DNA from 3 places in the Pseudoalteromonas sp. SA25 genome. Region 3 is predicted to be linked to each of the others. Evidence: predicted binding sites of a transcription regulator. Region 3 holds the regulator's gene; each other region holds the start of a gene.

Region 1 (5,035 bases), on a different contig from region 3:
AGTATCACGAGTTCGTTTTACCTGTTATTGCTGCCTTTACAGATCACGATAAACCTGCAATTGCTGCACTTATTCGTTACCCATTAAAACGACGATACCCGATACCTGACATTAAAGATGAGGCTGAGTTTATTAACCGCTTTGATGAAGTGTTTGACGACGAGCTTATTGCTGTTATTGGCAGCTCTAATATTAATACCGATTGGGATAGCGTAGGTTGGCGCGGCATTATGCTAAATAACGGCGTTATGTGGGTAGATACCGACGGTAAAATTATTGCTGTAAATGCACAAAATACTAAAGAGCAGGCACTTGCTAAAAGACTAATCGAAGACGATAAGCAATCTTTGCATTCAAGTATTAATAACTTTGAAAAGCCAGTACTCGATTGGAAAACGGCTAACTACCATATTCGTGTTGATGATTTAGGTGATGGAAATTACCGTTATGCAGTGTGGGGTATTAATAAAAAGCCAAGTGACAAGCCTGATATGGTTTTACTAAATGGCGATATCACATTTGAGGGCAGCGGCGGGAATCATCATTATACGTTTAAAAAGGGTCGCTATAGTTATGTGCTACAAGTAACCATTATTGGCTGCGATACATCACCACCAGGTTGGCTTGAAGTTTATAAAGACGATGAGCGATTGTTGTCTGAAGATGTTATAAGCACCCATTAATGTATGTTTTAGTATGCTTGATAATGTAGATCTGTTTTTAACAGTAAAACGTTCTAATAATTAGTATTTTTATAAAACAGATCTAAGTGGTAGGCTAAAAGTAGTAAGTAATTAAAAATAGTTCTCGCGCAACAAGGAACCCTCCTGTAAAGCGCTTTGCCAAGGAGTTTAGTATGATCACGCTTACCATTAATGGTAATAAACATGAGTTTTCTGGCGATCCGTCAACGCCAGTATTATGGTATCTCCGAGACGAATTGAATTTAACTGGGCCTAAATTTGGCTGTGGTATGGCACAGTGCGGTGCGTGTACCGTGCATATTGATGGGGTAGCTCAGCGCTCGTGTGTATTACCTGTAGCGGCAGTAGCGGGTCTTTCAATTACTACAATTGAAGGGTTAAGCGAGCAGGGCGACCATCCAGTACAACAAGCATGGGTTGAGCATAAAGTACCGCAGTGTGGTTTTTGCCAGTGCGGCCAAATGATGCAAGCTGCAAGCTTATTAGCTGCAAACCCAACCCCTACCGACGATGAAATAGTAAGTAATATGTCGGGAAATATTTGCCGTTGTGGTACATACCCGCGTATTCATAAAGCAATTAAATCAGCTGCTAAAACCATGGCGAGTGTTCAGTATTTTGACCCAAATGAACAAGGGGAAGAAGTATGAACCAAGATAACAAATACTTTGATTTAAACCGCCGTAAGTTTTTAAAAACCAGTGCAATAGGTGCGTTGGTACTCGGTACTTATTTTGTAGGCAGTGCGCCAAGAGCATTTGCGGGTGTGTTAGAGCAGCCATCTGAGCTGGCAAAACGCGCAAACTTATTTATTGCACTGCGCCCAGACGGCATGGTTGAAATAACCTGCCATCGCTCTGAAATGGGTCAGCAAATTCGCACCGCGATTGCACAAATTGTTGCCGATGAAATGGAAGCCGCGTGGGATAAGGTTATTGTTATTCAGGGTAAGGGCGACCCTAAATACGGCGATCAAAATACCGATGGCTCGCGCAGTATTCGCTACAACATGCAGCGCCTGCGTGAAATGGGCGCAAGTGTACGTTACATGATGCAGCACGCTGCCGCTAAGTTTTGGAAAGTTGATCCACAAACCTGTACTGCTAATCAACACGTTGTTACACACAGCTCAGGTAAATTGCTTACTTATAAAGATTTAATCGACTTAGCGCTTACAATAACGCCACCAGAAGCTGACAAACTAACGCTTAAAACACGCAAAGAATGGCGTTATATTAATACCGGCATGGCGCACATAGATTTAGCCGATTTAGTAACAGGTAAAGCTATATTTGCAGCCGATGTACGGGAACCACAAGCGCTGGTGGCTATAATTGAACGCCCGCCGGTAGTAGGCGGTGTTGTTAAGTCGTTTGATGCCAGTGCTACAAAAGCGATAAACGGCGTTATAGATGTTATTGAAATACCTGCACCAAAAGGCGCACCGCAGTTTCAGCCAAAAGGCGGCATTGCGATTATAGCTAAAAACACATGGGCTGCATGGCAAGGGCGTAAAGCATTAAAAGTCGTGTGGGATGATGGCAAAAATGGCGATTACAATTCAAAAGAATTTAAAAAGTCATTACTAAAAACAGTACAAACTCCACAGGCAAACATACGTGATAAAGGCGATGCCATGGGCGTGTTGGCTAAATCGAGCAATAAACTCGTAGCTGATTATTACGCGCCGCACCTTGCTCAAGCACCAATGGAGCCACCTTGTGCAACAGCTATGTACAACAAAGACAGTGTTGATATATGGGCTGCTACGCAAAATCCACAAGCCGATATGAAAACAGTGGCGGCAATGCTTGGCATGGATGAGAGCAAAATTAATGTTCACGTTACCATGTTAGGGGGGGGATTTGGGCGTAAGTCAAAACCTGACTTTTCAGCAGAAGCAGCTTATCTTTCAATGAAAGTAGGCAAGCCTATTCGCGTGCAATGGACGCGTGAAGACGACATACAACATGGTTTTTACCATGCAGTTTCGGCTCAGCACATTGAAGCATCGCTAGATAAAAATGGCGCAATAGAATCGTATTTACACCGCACCGCGTTTTCACCAATTACCTCTACCTTTTCAGAAGGGGCGACTACGCCAGGAAGCTTTGAACTGCGCTTAGGATTTACCGATAACCCTATTAACACACCTAATATGAAGTTAGAAAACGGTGATGCGCCTGCTAAAGCACGAATTGGTTGGATGCGTTCTGTATCAAATATTTTTCATGCCTTTGCTATTCAGTCATTTATTGGTGAAGCAGCGCACAAAGCCGGTCGCGACCAAAAAGACTATTTACTAGACACGATAGGTCCGAGTCGTATTGTTGATGTAACTGAGCAAAATGCTACATACGATAATTACGGTGGCGATAAAGCGGTTTATCCGTTAGATATTGGCAGGCTGCGCCATGTTATTGAAAAAGTAGCTGACATGAGTAAATGGGGTCGAGAACTTCCTAAAGGTCGAGGTTTAGGCATAGCAGCACATAGAAGCTTTTTAACTTACGTAGCTACGGTAGTTGAGGTGGAAGTGTCGGATGCTGGCGATTTAAAAGTAATTAAATCGTGGGTTGCCATTGATGCGGGTACGGTTGTAAACACCGACACGGTTAAAAACCAAACCCAAGGTGGCTCTATTTACGGTATTACAACTGCAATCAGCGATGGTATTACCTTTGATAAAGGGCGCGTACAGCAAAGTAACTTTCATGATTACCGCGTACCGCGTATGAGCGACTCACCTCTTGAGATTGACGTTGAAATTGTACAAAGCGATGCACCACCAGCAGGTGTTGGCGAGCCATCTACACCGGTTTATGCGCCAGCATTATGTAATGCTATTTTTGCAGCGTGCGGAAAGCGTATTAGGCAGTTACCGATTGGTAACCAATTAAAAGCGTAGCTAAATAACCTACAGCTTAAACAAAAAAACCGCCAAATGGCGGTTTTTTTAAAAGCGGTTAACGGGGTTTAACGACCTTTTTCAAACTCATCAACTTCACGCTCTGCTTCTTCTTTAGATTTACCGTATTGCTGCTGGATTTTACCAACTAGCTCTGTACGGCTACCTTCAATTTTATCTAAATCGTCGTTGGTAAGATCGCCCCACTTTTGTTGAGCCTTACCTTTAAGTTCTTTCCAATTACCTTCGATACGATCGCTGTTCATAAGTTTATCCTTACTTTAGGTTAGTGAATTAACTGTCAGTTATAAAGTAGCAAGCCTTGTACCAATGAATAATAATAGTTTTATTACTTTTATTATCAGTTGGTTATATTTTTATGTTGAGCGATTTTGTTTTTGATATTGCGCTATTTATTAAAAAATATACATAGCAGCCTGTAATTATTGCTGACATAAGTTACGCCACTTTGATGTAACTCATTCTTAAATTTTTGTTTTAAGCTAATATGCAGGTATTAAACAAAGTAGTTAACCTGAGTGAGTTATGAATACAAAAACGTGTGAATACGGAGTGGATGACTGCTCATACAAAATGGCAGGTGAGTTAGCAGGTATTACACAATTGGTGAATGCGTTTTACGATAATATGGACGCTTTAAAAGAGGCTGAAAATATAAGGAGTATGCATTCAAAAGATTTATCAGCATCACGTAAAAAGCTCGCTTATTTTTTGTCGGGCTGGTTAGGTGGTCCTAAATTATACGCTGAACATTTTGGCAGTATTAACATTCCTCAAGCGCACAAACATTTACATGTAGGAATTGAGCAAAGTGACGCATGGCTTTTATGCATGCAAAAAGCGGTTGATAAGCAACCTTACGAAGCCTCATTTAAAATTTACTTAATGCAGCAATTACGAGTGCCTGCAGATCGAATTAGAATGGTGTCGGGTAGTTAATAGCAATTATTAATAAACATCTACCGCGGTGTCGCTGCGGTTTTTTGTTACAATGCCTGCAAAGCAATTTAGGGTAAATAGCTGTGCTGCCGGTTCAAGACATATATCAACAACTCGTTACTACATTACAAAGTAATCCTATTACGTTATTACAAGCGCCGCCTGGTGCGGGTAAATCTACGTGGTTGCCGCTGCAACTAATGCGCGATGGGCATTTTAAACGTATTGTAATGCTAGAGCCTCGCCGTTTAGCTGCTCGTAATATAGCCAGCTACCTAGCAAAGTGCCAAAACGAGAGTGTTGGGCAAAGTGTGGGCTTGCGGATTAGGGGCGAGAGTAAAGTAAGCGCTAATACGCGTCTTGAAATAGTTACCGAAGGCATGCTAACGCGCATGATGCAAAACGACCCCGAATTAAGCGATATTGATTTACTGATATTTGATGAATTTCATGAGCGTTCAAT
Region 2 (5,035 bases), on a different contig from region 3:
GTTTTATTTCTCCATAGCTATTTTCAATTTCCCAGCGCTCGAAATAGACATCAAGAATGGCCTGTGCACCAAAAGCCTGTTTATCATCCAAAGAGCACAGCAGACCTTTTATTTTTCCAGGCCCCATTGGCTCAGGATAAAGAACCAGTCTGGCCTGCCAGCACTCAGGAAGCGAAGGGTCTTGTTTTCTGGCATGCGCAGATACACTCATCTCTACTTTGAAGTCATGCTCAGAGTAAGATTCAATGACGGTGTATTGCGTGTTGCTTTTAATCGGGACCATCCAGTGCGACTGTGGGTGTTGCTTACGCCAATTAATCAGTAGCTCAGCGCTGAGATAACATCGGTCAAAAATAGTTAGACTGTTATCACTTACATGACCAAATAACTGCTTTGCGTAGTTCACCTCACCTTGATAACTGGGCCCGAAGGCAACGTGGTGTATCAACCGGCTACGCAAGGAGCTTAAGGCGCATAGGCGTACAATAGGATATTCTGTATGACGGTTTTTACTGTGCTTAATATAGTGAAAGTGCTCAGCAAGAGCTGGTGTATCGGGTGCACGAAATTGCGTTCCATCGACAGAAAATAACCGGAGTCCATACCACGTATCATCAGCATCTTCTTCTTGTGTCCAATGGGCTGCACATAGGTGAAATAAGGCTTGGAGGGGGTCGCTACTCAGGCGCTGTCTCGCTTGAGGAATAGCACTTGGAGCAACCGTATCGCCCAGGGTATCAGTGAGTGTTAAATCTAACTTCTCAACAACGTCACTAATAGAGCGGTCGCGAAAAAGACCCATTGCAATGATAAGCCAGACGACAAGCTCAGCAGGTAACTTACGTTTGCGAATACTTGCTTTATCGGTCTGTTCGAGCACATTAGAAATCCACTCAAGAGGGATATGTTTCTGAAATGTAGATAAAGAGTCAGGAGTGGCGAATATATCCGTATCAAGTAACCAATGACTAAGCATAAAAATACCCTCATAATCAAAAGATGATAAGGGTATTGTGAAGCAACCAAAAGATCGGTCAACCGATCAAAAATACCTTAACTGATCGGTGTTAGCCCTAAGGCCGTTTTTTAGCGATACAAGAAGAATTAACAGTTAGTTTCTTCAGCGTTTACGCCTTCTTTAACATTTTCACATGCATCTTCTACTTTGTTTTGCACGTCAGTTACTGCTTCGTCAATACGCTCGCCTGCATCTTCTGCATGGTTATCTTCACAACCCATGATGAAAAAACTTGCGAATAGACCGATTAATGCTGCTTTTACAGTTGTTGAATTCATAATGTAATTCCTTGTAAGTATTAATTAAATTTTAGTGTTTGTTAGTTGAATGCTTTATCTACCTGGGTGATTTACCACGTAGTGCACCTGAAACTAATGAGATCACTAAAAGTACTAAAAATATAAAAAATATAATTTTTGCTATACCAGCTGCGGCACCTGCGATGCCACCAAAACCTAACACTGCAGCGATTAAAGCAATAACTAAAAATGTAATTGTCCAGCGTAACATTGTTTTCTCCTTGGTTATCAAATTTGCTCATAATAACTAATGCCAGTTATATGCCAAAGTTTATTTTTGTTTCATATCAAGTGGTTATGGTTTTTAACTGTGTTTTTAGTTATTAGTTAGTTAGTAATTTTTACGCTTTGTTATGTAAGTTATTCACACTGTTACAAGTTACCGGTAAATATTCACTAAAAATAATATTTTTGGTAAGACCAATTAACAATTGATGTGTGTTTTTGTACTTATTATAAAATTTGGCGGTTATTTTTATTAAGTTGAATAGTTAATTAACAACTTCCATATAACTATTAGCTATAGTCGTTATTTTCTGTATGTATTGTAGGGCGCATGATTGCTGAGTTATGGCATGTAAATTTGTTGAGTGTTATGTTGTTTATAGTTTAATTGGTTTTACCAATTTACAAGATGTAGACAAAGCGACTAGTTTTGTTATTATCCAGTGAATAAATATTTAATTAAATCGATTTTTTATTTTCGATATGGGTTTCAAGGGGGAGAAAAATGGATATAGGTGCTCTACTCACAACGGCTGGTAGCTTAATGCTGACTGGCATGGTTGGAGTGTTTGTATTTCTGTCGATATTAATTGGTGCAGTAACGCTTATGTCTAATTTGGTGACGCGCTATAGCGAACCAGAGGCATCACCAGCTAAATCACCGTCTTTTAAATCTCAAGGTGTGCCTAATGAGCACATCGCTGCTATTAGTGCTGCCATTGCTCAGTACAAATCAAATAATAAATAAGGGGCACACACATGGCTAAATTAAAATTAACAGAATTGGTATTACGCGATGCGCACCAATCATTGCTCGCAACACGTATGCGCCTAGACGATATGCTACCTATTGCTAGCAAGCTAGATGATGCAGGTTATTGGTCTATTGAATCGTGGGGCGGTGCTACATTTGATTCGTGTATTCGTTATTTAGGCGAAGATCCTTGGGAGCGTATTCGTGCGCTTAAAAAAGCGATGCCTAATACTAAACAGCAAATGCTATTACGCGGTCAAAACCTATTAGGCTACCGCCATTACGCTGATGACGTAGTTGAAAAGTTTGTAGAACGCGCACATAAAAATGGCGTTGACGTATTTCGTATATTTGATGCAATGAACGATGTACGTAACCTAGAAACAGCGATTAAAGCGGCTATAAAAGTAGGCGCACATGCTCAAGGTACTATTTCGTACACAGTAAGTCCTGTTCATACGCTTGATATGTGGCTGACTCTTGCTAAGCAATTAGAAGATTTAGGCTGTCACTCAATTTGTATTAAAGACATGGCGGGTTTATTAAAGCCGTACGATGCTGAAAAACTAATTAAAGCACTTAAAGAAACCGTATCGGTTCCTATTGCTATGCAGTGCCACGCTACAACAGGTTTAAGTACTGCGACTTATCAAAAAGCGATTGATGCAGGCATTGATATGCTTGATACCGCTATTTCATCAATGAGTATGACTTACGGACACACAGCAACTGAAACTATTGTATCGATAGTTGAAGGAACTGAGCGCGATACTGACCTTGATTTAAACCATCTAGAAGAAATTGCTGCTTACTTTAGAGATGTACGTAAAAAATATGCGGCATTTGAAGGTAGCTTAAAAGGGGTTGATGGTCGTATTTTACTCGCTCAAGTACCTGGTGGCATGCTTACAAACATGGAAAACCAACTTAAAGAGCAAGGCGCGGCAGATAAGCTTAATGAAGTTTTACTTGAGATCCCACGCGTACGTGAAGATCTTGGTTTTTTACCTTTAGTAACACCCACGTCGCAAATTGTAGGTACTCAGGCAGTACTTAACGTGCTAACCGGTGAGCGTTATAAAACAATTACTAAAGAAACTGCTGGCGTATTAAAAGGTGAATATGGCTTAACACCAGCACCAATGAATAAAGAGCTACAAGAGCGTGTGCTTGATGGAGCAGAGGTTATTACTTGTCGCCCTGCAGATAACATTGCACCAGAGCTTGCAACGCTTGAAGCTGAATTATTAAAAGAAGCGCAAGAGCAAGGTTTAACACTTGCTGATGAGCAAATTGATGACGTACTAACTTATGCATTGTTTCAGCAGGTTGGTTTGAAATTTATTAAAAATCGTAATAACCCTGATGCATTTGAGCCTATTCCTACCGTTGAAGATAAGAGCAATAAGGCAGCACCAAAATCGGGATCAAATAATAGTAGCGTTAAAGCTGAGCAATACAGCGTAAAAGTAGATGGTAAAGTTTACGACGTAGTAGTGGCGCAAGGTGGTGAGCTAAAAGAAGTAACATTAAAAGACTCTGAGCACATTCCTCAGTCTGCTTCAGTTGCATCAGGTGAAACACTTAATGCCCCTTTAGCCGGTAATATTTTTAAGATTAAGGTAAAAGCTGGGCAAGTTGTTAACGAAGGTGATGTAGTGATTATTATGGAAGCCATGAAAATGGAAACTGAAATACGCGCTACGCATACCGGAACAATTGCTGAAGTGTTAGTTGGTGAAGGCGATGCTGTAACTACCGGCGACGCTATGATTGCATTAGCTTAGGAGTAAATAGAGGATGGAAGGTATTTTAAACCTCTGGAATGCTACTGGCATTGCTAACTTTACAATCCCATCATTAATTATGATTGCGGTAGGGTGTTTATTACTGTTTTTAGCGATAGCTAAAGGCTTTGAACCACTATTATTATTACCTATTGGTTTTGGTGCAATTTTAACAAATGTACCAGTGGCAGGTTTGTCAGACCCAGGTGGGCTTTTGTATTACGTTTATTACGTGGGTATTGATACGGGGATTTTTCCGTTATTAATATTTATGGGAGTAGGGGCGCTGACCGACTTTAGCGCGCTTATTGCAAACCCACGTATGTTGTTATTAGGTGCGGCTGCACAGTTTGGTATTTTTGCTACTTTGTTTGGCGCAATATTATTAAATTATGTACCAGGTTTTGAGTTTACCCTACAGGATGCATCAGCTATTGCCATTATTGGTGGTGCCGATGGGCCAACAGCAATATTTTTAGCATCAAAACTGGCACCTGATTTACTTGGTGCAATAGCGGTAGCCGCATATTCATACATGGCTCTTGTACCAATTATTCAACCGCCAATTATGCGTGCGTTAACAACCCCAGAAGAACGTAAAATTAAGATGCCAGAGCTTCGCAAAGTATCTAAAAAGGAAAAGATTATTTTCCCTCTTATGGTGCTTAGTTTAACGGCTATGTTTTTACCGGCTGCTATACCGCTTGTAGGTATGTTTTGTTTAGGTAACTTAATGCGAGAGTCGGGTGTTGTTGATAGATTAAGTAACAGTGCTCAAAACGAAATCATCAATGTTACAACTATATTTTTAGGTTTAGCTGTAGGCTCAAAGCTTGCTGCAGATAAGTTTTTAACTGTTGAGACGATTGGTATTTTAGTGCTTGGCGCACTGGCTTTTGCAATTGGTACGGCATCTGGCGTATTTATGGCAAAAGGACTTAACCGCATATCT
Region 3 (5,035 bases):
ACAAGGCACTAGTTCATGAATGCAGCGCGCATAATATTAAGCGTTTTATTCATTAGCTGTATGGTTTGGCTTTGGTACCCTTATTTTACACAAACAAATATTGTGCCTCAGACTGAGCCTGAAGTTATTGCCAAGCCTGATTACATAGCCATAGAACTCAAACAAACAGCCTATGACGAACAAGGTAAAATTAGTCACAAAGTCACTGCGGCTAAAATGGAGCTATATCAACAATTAGGTTTTACGTTTTTTGAAAAACCTATTTTTACTTTATATAACGAAAAGCAAACGTGGCAAATAAATGCAGACGAAGCAACATTATACGAAGACAAACAATTAATTTTAGAAGGCAATGTGGTTGCCAAAAACTTAACCGATAACGCCATGATAGACAAAATCAATGCTGATAATATTCAGGTAGATATAAAGCTATTAACAATGCGTTCGGAGCAACCCGTTATCATCACTGGACCCAATTTAAAAATCACTGGTAAAGGCCTAGAAGCCGACTTAAAAACCGAAGTGATAAAACTAATTAACCATACGCGAACCATATATTATGACCAATAAAATATTAAAATCACTTATTATTCCTACACTTATACTAGCGTTTAATAGTGGTGCTGCAGAGCAAAACACGCAACCGACTGCAAATCAAATTTCAATAAGTGCCGACAAGCAAGAAGGTCAATTAAAAGCTAATGTCGGGATTTTTGAGAAAAACGTTGAAATTATTCACGGTAACCGCCGTATCACAGCCGACCGCTTAGAAGTACATAAACGCGATGAACTTGGTGATAATAAACAATTATTAATTGCTACAGGTAGCCCTGCGCACTTTGAAGAAAAGCAATCAGATGGCACAACTATGAGCGCCAGTGCTGACGAAGTACGTTATGATGTATCTAAGCGTTTTTTAACGCTTGTTGGTAATGCACAAGTATCGCAAGCGGGACAAAAAATAAATGCTAAAAGCATTACCTACGATATAGAGCAGCAGCTAATCAGTGCCGAAAAAGATGAAAACTCAACTGACCGCGTTCACACAATTTTAGTGCCAATCGAGACTAAAAAAAGTAAAAAAAGCGACAAAGGTTAACCATGAGCACATTAAAAGCAGAGCTATTAGCAAAGAGCTATAAAGGCCGTGAAGTTGTAAAAAACGTCGGCCTTGAAGTCAAAGCTGGCAGTATTGTTGGCTTACTTGGCCCTAACGGCGCAGGTAAAACCACCACGTTTTATATGATAGTAGGACTTGTACCTAGCGACAAAGGTAAAATATCGATAGACGATAACGATATTACTCTTTTACCTATGCATAGTCGTGCTAGATTAGGCATTGGCTACTTACCGCAAGAGTCTTCAATATTCAGAAAGCTGACTGTTTATCAAAACTTAATGGCCATTTTAGAAACGCGCAAAGAGTTAAATAAACAAGCTAGAGAAGACACTCTCGATAAATTATTAGATGAATTTAGCATACAACACATTCGCGATAGCCAAGGTATGGCATTGTCAGGTGGCGAACGTCGTCGTGTTGAAATAGCACGTGCGCTGGCAGCAGATCCTAAATTTATATTACTGGATGAACCATTTGCAGGTGTTGACCCTATTTCGGTATTAGACATAAAGAAAATAATAGAACATCTTAAAAATCGTGGGATTGGTGTATTAATTACCGATCATAACGTAAGAGAAACCCTTGATGTTTGTGAAAAAGCCTACATTGTTTCTCATGGGGAGCTGATTGCATCAGGTACTCCAGAACACGTATTAAATGATAAAACAGTACGCGATGTTTACTTAGGCGAGCAATTTAGGCTGTAACATTTACGCCATGTCTTTAAGCATCTGCTAGTATTAATTATAACAACATAAAAGGATTGTTAGAGATACATGAGGCAATCACTACAGCTGCGCATGGGCCAGCAACTTACAATGACTCCACAGCTGCAACAAGCTATTCGTTTGTTGCAACTCAGTACATTGGATCTCCAGCAAGAAATACAAGAAGCTCTCGACAGCAACCCGCTATTAGAGGTTGAAGAAGCAGACTATTCAGAAGACGCTGCAGGTAAAAACGAGCAAAAAGCAGATACAGATGACATAACTGTTAGCGCATCTGCCGATGATGCTCCAAGCGAATACGAACAAGATAGTGGTGAAGCACTTGCAAAAGACACGCTAAGTGACGACATGGCTATGGATGTTAGTTGGGATGAGTACATGAGTGCCGCCCCAGCAGCATCATCGGGTCCGATGCCTGAAGACGAATCAATATACCAAGGTGCCTCTACTGAAACGCTCCATGAGTATTTAATGTGGCAGTTACAACTAACGCCATTTAGCCCTACAGACGAAGCTATTGCTATTGCTATTGTAGAAGCCGTCGATGATTCAGGTATTTTAACACTAAGCTGCGAAGAGATTTTAGAAAGCTTTAATCAAGAAAACGAAGATGATAACGAAGTCGAACTTGATGAAATTGAAGCTGTATTAAAACGCATCCAGCTGTTTGATCCTGTTGGTATTGCTGCACGTAGTTTACAAGAGTGTTTGTGTATTCAGCTTAACCAGTTTGATAAAGAAACACCTTACATTAATGAAACAAAAATGATTTTAACCGAGCATATTGATTTATTAGCTGCTCGTGACTATCGTACATTAATGAAGAAAACTAAGCTCAAAGAAGAAGAGCTTAAAGAAGTAATGACATTAATACATACTCTTAGCCCTAAACCTGCAGATACTATTGTAAGAGAAGAGTCTGAGTATGTTATTCCTGATGTGTCAGTTAAAAAAATTAAAGGCCGCTGGGTTGTTGAGTTAAACCCAGATAGCATGCCTAAAATTCGTGTTAATAGCCAATACGCGGCAATGTCTCGCACTGTAAAATCCAGTGGTGACAGCCAGTTTATTCGCTCGCATTTACAAGAAGCTAAATGGTTTATTAAAAGCTTAGAAAGTAGAAACGACACGCTATTAAAAGTAACAAATTGTATTGTTAAGCAACAACAAGGCTTTTTTGAACACGGTCCTGAAGCCATGAAACCAATGGTTTTAAATGATGTTGCTGAAATGGTAGAAATGCACGAATCAACAATTTCGCGCGTAACAACCCAAAAGTATATGCACACACCCCGTGGTATATTTGAGCTTAAATATTTTTTCTCAAGCCATGTAAGCACCGAAAACGGTGGTGAATGTTCATCTACAGCAATCCGTGCGCTTATCCGAAAATTAATCGCAGCAGAAAACTCAGCAAAACCATTGAGTGATAGCAAAATAGCGGATATATTGGCTGAGCAAGGAATTAAAGTAGCGAGACGTACAATCGCAAAATACCGCGAATCTCTGGCTATTCCACCGTCAAATCAACGTAAAAGTTTGATTTAAGACGCAAAAAAAGAGGGTAATGCTTATGCAACTAAACTTAACTGGTCGTCACGTAGAATTAACCGATTCACTAAGAGACTATATTAATACCAAATTTGCGAAGCTAGAAAGACACTCTGATCATATTAATAATGTTCATGTCATTCTCGATGTAGAAAAATTAAATCAAAAAGCAGAAGCCACCATACACGTAAGCGGTGCTGAGCTATTTGCCTCTACAGAACATCAAGATATGTATGCCGCCATTGACTCGTTGATCGACAAGCTCGATCGACAAGTAATTAAACACAAAGAGAAGCTTGCTCGACACTAATATGATGAAATTAAGCTCACTTATATGCCAGGACTGCAGCAAAGCTGCGGTCCTTTTTAATAGCAAAAAAAGAATTTTAGAGTTCATTAGCGAACTTGCTCACGACAAACTTCCGTATTTACCGCAACAAGATATTCTTAATGCTTTAATGAGCAGAGAGAAACTCGGTAGTACAGGTATAGGGCGTGGCATTGCCATTCCTCATGGAAGAATGAGCGGTGCAGAAGAGCCTTTGGCTTTAGTACTCGTTAGCGAAACTCCAATAAATTTTGATGCAATCGATAATCGCCCTGTTGATATTTTCGTCGCACTCATCGTACCAGATGGCGATAACCAGCAGCACTTAAAGACTCTAGCAACCATTGCTGATAAACTAAACAACAAAGATTTTTGTAAACAGTTACGCAGTGCAAAATCAGATACTGAGCTTTACCAAGTTATTGTCAATCAATCATAGTTTTATAAAGGGTGTTAAATGGAGTTAATTATCATAAGCGGTCGCTCTGGTTCTGGAAAGTCGGTTGCTTTACGCGTTGTAGAAGATTTAGGTTATTATTGCGTAGATAATATTCCAGTTAACTTGCTTCCTTCATTAGTTCGCAGTGTGTCTGATAGCTATGATAAAATTGCTGTTAGCATTGATGTGCGTAACATCCCTAAGCAACAAGATGAATTTAACGATATTCTTGAATACTTGCCTGGCTTTGCAAAACCTACTTTATTTTATTTAGATAGCGACGATCAAACATTGATCAAACGTTTTTCTGAAACTCGTAGATTACACCCACTATCAATTGACTCGTTGCCTCTTGATTTAGCCATCAAAAAAGAAAAAGAATTACTTGATGTATTAATCACCCGCGCCGACTTTATGATAGATACAACTGATTTGAGTGTTCATCAACTTGCTGAATCTATTCGTGAAAAGATTTTAGGTAAAAAAGATAAGCAACTGATTGTCACGTTTGAATCGTTTGGTTTTAAATACGGTATACCAAAAGAAGCAGATTACGTATTTGATGCACGCTTTTTACCCAATCCACATTGGGAACCTGAATTAAAACCTTTAAATGGGTTAGATCAACCTGTTAAAGATTATTTGGCCAATCACAGCATAGTGCAAAAATTCACATGGCAAATTCAAACATTTGTACAAACATGGTTACCGCACTTAGAGCGAAATAACCGCAGTTATTTAACCATTGCTATTGGGTGTACAGGCGGACAACATCGCTCTGTATATTTAGCGCAAACTATCGGTGAAAGTTTTGCAATGACACATCCCAATGTGAAAATTCGCCATCGCGAACAAGAAAAATAATATAG

What was found. Region 3 encodes sigma-54, which starts transcription at its own class of promoters, with help from an activator protein. Its sites were predicted from a motif close to GTTGGCACGNNNNTNGNNT; they were not measured.
Region 1: GQR45_RS17060 (CsbD family protein) is a predicted target of sigma-54. The motif match lies at 3,926-3,944, and genes of this name have one in related genera.
Region 2: GQR45_RS09870 (DUF1328 family protein) is a predicted target of sigma-54. The motif match lies at 1,568-1,586, and genes of this name have one in related genera.

The regions. Positions count from the first base shown of each region.
Region 1 covers NZ_WTKV01000023.1:64,463-69,497, forward strand. The annotation lists gene GQR45_RS17045 (hypothetical protein) at 1-683, shown strand, start outside; gene GQR45_RS17050 ((2Fe-2S)-binding protein) at 857-1,354, shown strand; gene GQR45_RS17055 (molybdopterin cofactor-binding domain-containing protein) at 1,351-3,612, shown strand; gene GQR45_RS17060 (CsbD family protein) at 3,681-3,878, opposite strand; gene GQR45_RS17065 (group II truncated hemoglobin) at 4,159-4,572, shown strand; gene hrpB (ATP-dependent helicase HrpB) at 4,656-5,035, shown strand, end outside.
Region 2 covers NZ_WTKV01000009.1:177,026-182,060, reverse strand. The annotation lists gene GQR45_RS09880 (IS4 family transposase) at 1-976, opposite strand, end outside; gene GQR45_RS09875 (hypothetical protein) at 1,105-1,296, opposite strand; gene GQR45_RS09870 (DUF1328 family protein) at 1,355-1,528, opposite strand; gene GQR45_RS09865 (OadG family transporter subunit) at 2,048-2,290, shown strand; gene oadA (sodium-extruding oxaloacetate decarboxylase subunit alpha) at 2,302-4,083, shown strand; gene GQR45_RS09855 (sodium ion-translocating decarboxylase subunit beta) at 4,097-5,035, shown strand, end outside.
Region 3 covers NZ_WTKV01000001.1:59,055-64,089, forward strand. The annotation lists gene kdsC (3-deoxy-manno-octulosonate-8-phosphatase KdsC) at 1-19, shown strand, start outside; gene lptC (LPS export ABC transporter periplasmic protein LptC) at 16-570, shown strand; gene lptA (lipopolysaccharide transport periplasmic protein LptA) at 560-1,099, shown strand; gene lptB (LPS export ABC transporter ATP-binding protein) at 1,102-1,827, shown strand; gene GQR45_RS00330 (RNA polymerase factor sigma-54) at 1,897-3,396, shown strand; gene hpf (ribosome hibernation promoting factor) at 3,422-3,709, shown strand; gene ptsN (PTS IIA-like nitrogen regulatory protein PtsN) at 3,714-4,166, shown strand; gene rapZ (RNase adapter RapZ) at 4,185-5,030, shown strand.